2 regions of the Bradyrhizobium sp. UFLA05-153 genome follow, and region 2 is predicted to be linked to the other one. Evidence: predicted binding sites of a transcription regulator. Region 2 holds the regulator's gene; the other holds the start of a gene.

Region 1 (3,185 bases), on a different contig from region 2:
CCGACCAGCGGCGAGAGCACGATCGCCAACACGGTCTTGGACAATCCGCTCCAGACTGCGGCCGAAATCCCGGCCTTGGCCACGCCGCCGCCGACGAGTCCGCCGATCAACGCATGTGACGACGACGACGGAATGCCGAGCGCCCACGTCACGATGTTCCAGACGATAGCGCCGACAAGAGCCGCAAAGATCACCTGAGCGTCGACGATCGAGGGATCGATGATCCCCGTGCCGATGGTCTGGGCGACGTGCAGGCCGAACACCAGGAAGGCGACGAAATTGAAGAACGCGGCCCAGAACACCGCAAATTGCGGCCGCAGCACGCGGGTCGAGACGATGGTGGCGATCGAATTGGCGGCGTCGTGCAGGCCGTTCAGGAAGTCGAACAGCAGCGCGACCGCGATCAGTCCGACGAGGACGGGAAGACCCAACACAGCATCCACGGCGCAGCCCCTGCTTTAAAGTTTGCGCATGATCTCCGCGCAAACGCGTTCCGCGTTTGTCGCGAGGGAAAACCGCTGCACACTTTTCCGGATCATGCGCTAGACCTGTTCGATGACGATGCTGTTGATCTCGTTCGCGACGTCGTCGAAGCGGTCCGCGACTTTCTCGAGATGATCGTAGATCTCGACACCCACGATGAAATCCATCGCGTTGCCCTCGCGGTGCTTCAGGAACAGCTCCTTCAGGCCGATATCGTGGAGGTCGTCGACACGTCCCTCCAGCTTGGTCAGCTCTTCCGTGATCGCGGTCAGCATGGCGACGTTCTTGCCGATCTCTTGAAGCAGCGGCAGCGCGCGGCCCACCAGGTTGGCGCACTCGATCAGAAGCCCGCCGATCTCGCGCATCGGCGGCTCGAAGGCGCGGACCTCGAACAGCATCACCGCCTTGGCGGTCTGCTGCATCTGGTCGATGGCGTCGTCCATCGAGGTGATCAGGTTCTTGATGTCGCCGCGGTCGAACGGCGTGATGAAGGTGCGGCGCACCGCGGTCAGCACCTCGCGCGTGATGTTGTCGGCATCGTTCTCGAACTGGTTGACGCGCTGGCAATAGACCGGCGTCTCCTCGCCGCCGTTCAGCATGCCCTGGAGCGCGATCGAGCCCTGGATCACGGTCTGGGCGTGGCGGTCGAACAGATCGAAGAACCTTTCCTCCTTGGGGAGAAAGGCGCGAAACCAACGCATCATGGGAATAACTGCCGGGTTGAGATTGGCCGGTCCGGAGGGACTGTCACCCGACTGTCATAGACCATTTTGGGGCCGCGCGCGTGCCACGTCACGCCGCCCGAAGCAGTTCATCCACCACTTTCAAAAATCAGGGAAACTGTCTTTGGCTCAGAGACTTACAGGGATCTCCGGAAGTAATGCGCGATTTCGCCGACGACGCCGCGGCGGAAGGTGAGCACGCAGATCACGAAGATCGCGCCCTGAATCACCGTCACCCACTGGCCGTAGCTCGCCAGGTACTGCTGCATGGCGATGATCACGAAGGCGCCCGCCACGGGTCCGAAAATGGTGCCGAGACCGCCGACCAGCGTCATCAGCACGACCTCGCCGGACATCGACCAGTGCACGTCGGTGAGCGAGGCGTTCTGCGCTACGAACACCTTCAGTGAGCCGGCAAAGCCCGCCAGCGTGCCCGAGAGGATGAAGGCCAGCAGCTTGTACTGATCGGTGCGGTAGCCGAGCGATATCGCGCGCTGCTCGTTCTCGCGGATCGATTTCAAGACTTCGCCGAATGGCGAGTTGATGATGCGGTAGATCAGCAGGAAGCCAGCGAGGAAGCCGACCAGCACGACGTAGTAAAGCACCGTCGGCTTGGAGAGATCGAAGATCCCGAACAGATGGCCCTGCGGAATACCCTGAATGCCGTCTTCGCCATGCGTGAACGGCGCCTGCAAGTAGATGAAATAGAGCAGTTGCGACAGCGCCAGCGTGATCATCGAGAAGTAGATGCCCTGGCGACGGATCGAAATGTAGCCAGTCACGATCGAGAGCACGAAGGCCGCGGCAACGCCGGCGAGAATACCGAGTTCCGGCGGCAGCGCCCACACCTTCAGCGCATGGGCGCTGCAATAGCCGGCGGTGCCGAGGAACATCGCGTGGCCGAACGACAAGAGACCGCCATAGCCGATCAGCAGGTTGAAGGCGCAGGCGAGGAGCGCGAAGCACAGCGCCTGCATCACGAAGAACGGATAGATGCCGGTGAACGGCACGGCGGCCAAGGCCAGCGCCATGAACACGAACACGATCATCTCGTCGCGCATCGCGCGCGCCGTCACGGGCAGGGTATCGTCCGTCAAGGCTGTCATATCAGGCCGCCCTTCCCGTCAGTCCCGTCGGCTTCACGAGCAGCACCAGCACCATCAGCACGAACACGACGGTGTTGGAGGCCTCGGGGTAAAAATACTTGGTGAGGCCTTCGATCACCCCGAGCGCGAAGCCGGTGATGATCGAGCCCATGATTGATCCCATGCCGCCGATCACCACCACCGCGAACACCACGATGATGAGGTCGGCGCCCATCAGCGGCCGCACCTGGTTGATCGGCGCGGAAAGCACACCGGCGAGCGCGGCAAGGCCGACGCCGAGACCGTAAGTCAGCGTGATCATGCGCGGCACGTTGATGCCGAAGGCGCGCACCAGCGTCGGGTTTTCGGTCGCTGCGCGCAAGTACGCGCCGAGCTGGGTCTTCTCGATCAGGAACCAGGTCGCAAGGCACACCACCAGCGAGAAGACGACGACCCAGCCGCGGTAGATGGGCAGGAACATGAAGCCGAGATTCATGCCACCCTTGAGCTGGTCGGGAATGGCATAGGGCAGACCGGACGAGCCGAAGTAGTTCTGGAACACGCCCTGGATGATCAAGGCCATACCGAACGTCAACAGCAGGCCGTAGAGATGATCGAGCCCGGTCAGCCATTGCAGCATGGTCCGCTCCAGGATCATGCCGAAGATGCCGACCACGATTGGCGCGATGATCAACGCTGGCCAGTAACCGATACTGAGGTAATCGTTGTTGAGCAGGAAATACGCGACGAACGCGCCCATCATGTAGAGCGCGCCATGGGCGAAATTGATGATGTTGAGCATGCCGAAGATCACGGCGAGCCCGAGACTGAGCAGCGCGTAGAACGAGCCGTTGATCAGTCCCACCAGTAGCTGTGCATAGAGAGCCTGCATCGA
Region 2 (3,185 bases):
ACGAGACTGCCTTGCGCAGCGCATCGTTGACCTGCCCGGAAAACGAAACGTGCCGCCTTTTAAGGGCGGCACGTGTCACCATTTTATGCTTGGAAAAACCGCTGTCAATGCCGCCAGAAGGCCCTGCAAGGCGTGCGGCCGTAGTCTTGCGGTGGCATTTTTGAGTTCTTTTAGCGACGGAACATGTGGACGCGGAGCCGCAGACTCTTGCGCGGGAGTCACGCCATATTGTAGCGTTTCCCCTGTCAGATACGACATCTCGTGCAGCAGTTCTGATCCTCTTAGTCCTCATGTACCGGCGTAGCGTTCAGGTGCGTTTTCGCGCCCGGCGAGCCTTAAGGGATTCTGGCGGCACGGGTTTTTCGAGGCTTAGACATCGCCACGCGGCCCCAAGGGATTGGCAGGCGCGCGGCGAGGGGAAGGGTGCAATGACGGTTTTGACCTGGTCCGACGATCGCGTCGAGCAATTGAAAAAGCTCTGGGAAGCCGGGCTTTCGGCCAGCCAGATCGCTGCCGAACTCGGGAATGTGACCCGCAACGCCGTAATCGGCAAGGTGCACCGGCTGGGCCTGTCCGGCCGCGCCAAGAGCCCGTCCTCGGCGGCTCCCCGGCCGCGCAAGGCGCGCCCGGCGCAGCACATGATGCGGGTGAGCCGCCCGATCTCGCGCGGCAACACCGCCCTCGCCCAGGCCTTCGAGGTCGAGGTCGAGCCCGATCCGATCACCTATGACAATGTCGTTCCGATGAGCCAGCGCCTGTCGCTGCTCGAGCTCAACGAGGCGACCTGCCACTGGCCGGTCGGCGATCCCTCGAGCCCGGATTTCTTCTTCTGCGGCGGCAAGTCGCTCTCGGGCCTGCCCTACTGCGCACAGCACTCGCGCGTCGCCTACCAGCCGGCCGCCGACCGCCGCCGCGCACCGGCCAAGCCCGGCACGCGCTGAGTTCAGCCACAAACGACAACGTCCCGGTGCAAGGCCGGGACGCTTGATCGAGAAACGTCAGCACGCCATCCGGCGCGCTTTTTTACGTCTGCTCCGCCTTCGCGAAACGATCATCCAGCGCGTAGCCGGCGCCACGGACGGTGCGGATCGGGTCCTGCTCGCGACCGAGATTGAGCAGCTTGCGCAGGCGGCCGATGTGGACGTCGACGGTGCGCTCGTCGATATAGATGTCGCGGCCCCAGACGCTGTCGAGCAGCTGCTCGCGCGAGAACACCCGGCCGGGATGCTCCAGGAAGAACTCCAGGAGGCGATATTCGGTCGGGCCGAGGTCGATCGGCCGACCGGAGCGCGCCACGCGGCGCTTCTCGCGGTCGAGCTCGATGTCGCCAAAGGCGAGTATGGTCGCGAGCCGCTCGGGGCTTGCACGCCGGAGCAGGCCTTTCACGCGCGCGAGCAATTCGGGCACCGAGAACGGCTTGACGATGTAGTCGTCGGCGCCGGTCGCAAGCCCGCGCACCCGCTCGCTCTCCTCACCGCGCGCGGTGAGCATGATGATCGGCAGCTGCTTGGTCTCGGGCCTGGCGCGAAGCCTGCGGCACAGCTCGATGCCGGACAGTCCCGGCAGCATCCAGTCGAGCACGATCAGGTCGGGAATGTGCTCCTTGAGGCGGGTGTCGGCGTCGTCGCCGCGCATCACCGTCTCGACATCGTAGCCGTCGCCTTCGAGGTTGTAGCGCAACAACTCGGTCAGCGCTTCCTCGTCCTCAACAACCAGAATGCGTGCGCCCATAGCGTCGTCGCTCCTTAAGTGTTCGGCACGGTCGTGGCGAAGGTCGTCATATCGCCCTTCGGCCGCTTGTCCGCGATGGCCTGACCTTCGATCATGTAGAAGACGGTCTCGGCGATGTTGGTCGCATGGTCGCCGATCCGCTCGATGTTCTTGGCGCAGAACATCAAATGGATGCAGAACGAGATGTTGCGCGGATCCTCCATCATGTAGGTGAGGAGCTCGCGGAACAGCGAGGTGCAGATCGCGTCGACCTCCTCGTCGCCCTTCCACACCATCATCGCAGCCGGCAGGTCATGCGCGGCATAGGCGTCCAGCACCGACTTGACCTGCTGCTGCACGAGGTCGGTCATGTGTTCCAGGCCGCGGAACAGCTTCAGCGGATGGAAATCAGTCTCCAGCGCGGCGACGCGCTTGCCCATGTTCTTGGCGAGGTCGCCGATCCGCTCCAGATCGGTCGCAACGCGCATGGCGCCGACGATCTCGCGCAGGTCGACCGCCATCGGCTGCCGGCGTGCGATCGTGAGCACGGCGCGCTCCTCGATCTTCTTCTGGAGCGCGTCGATCTCGGCGTCGGTCGCCACCACGCGCTGGCCGAGCGCGACGTCACGGCGGATCAGCGCATCGACGGAATCGACGATCATGCGCTCGGCAAGGCCGCCCATCTCCGCAACGAGTCGCGTGAGCTCCTGGAGGTCGGTGTCGAAGGCCTTTGCGGTATGTTCAGAAGCCATTTCCTGTCTCCTCAGCCGAAGCGGCCGGTGATGTAGTCCTGGGTGCGCCGGTCGCTGGGCGACGTGAAGATCTTGCTGGTCTCGTCGAACTCGATCAACTCGCCAAGATACATGAAGGCGGTCTTGTCGGAGACGCGCGCCGCCTGCTGCATGTTGTGGGTGACGATCGCGATCGTGTAGTTCTCTGCGAGCTCCTGGATAAGCTCCTCGACCTTGGCGGTCGAGATCGGATCGAGCGCCGAGCAGGGCTCGTCGAACAGGATCACCTCAGGACGCACCGCAACGGTGCGGGCGATACAGAGACGCTGCTGCTGGCCGCCGGAGAGCGACAGGCCGGAGGCGTTGAGCTTGTCCTTGACCTCGTTCCACAGCGCGCCGCCGCGCAGCGCCTTCTCGACCCGGTCGTCCATCTCGGACTTGGAGATCTTCTCATAGAGGCGGATGCCGAAGGCGATGTTCTCGTAGATCGTCATCGGGAACGGCGTCGGCTTCTGGAACACCATGCCGACGCGAGCGCGCAGCAGATTGAGGTCGAGCTTGGTGTCGAGGATGTTGGTCTGGTCGAGCATGAGCTGACCGGTGGCGCGCTGGCCCGGATAGAGATCGTACATCCGGTTGAAGATGCGCAGCAGGGTCGACTTGCCGCAGCCCGACGGACCGATGAACGCCGTAACGCGGTTGGTGCCGAGCGTCAGGTTGATGTTCTTCAGCGCGTGGTGCTCG

Evidence for each region. The regulator PhoB, encoded in region 2, activates phosphate uptake and scavenging genes when phosphate is short. The targets are predictions, from matches to a motif close to TGTCATNNANCTGTCAT.
Region 1: the regulator PhoB is predicted to act here: its motif matches at 1,229-1,245, upstream of Q2941_RS09330 (DUF47 domain-containing protein).

What each region holds. Positions count from the first base shown of each region.
Region 1 is NZ_JBBIAM010000011.1:53,177-56,361, reverse strand. Features, by position in the region: gene Q2941_RS09335 (inorganic phosphate transporter) at 1-443, opposite strand, end outside; gene Q2941_RS09330 (DUF47 domain-containing protein) at 543-1,187, opposite strand; gene Q2941_RS09325 (branched-chain amino acid ABC transporter permease) at 1,343-2,311, opposite strand; gene Q2941_RS09320 (branched-chain amino acid ABC transporter permease) at 2,313-3,182, opposite strand.
Region 2 is NZ_JBBIAM010000072.1:26,551-29,735, forward strand. Features, by position in the region: gene Q2941_RS32645 (GcrA family cell cycle regulator) at 429-941, shown strand; gene phoB (phosphate regulon transcriptional regulator PhoB) at 1,024-1,731, opposite strand; gene phoU (phosphate signaling complex protein PhoU) at 1,746-2,462, opposite strand; gene pstB (phosphate ABC transporter ATP-binding protein PstB) at 2,474-3,185, opposite strand, start outside.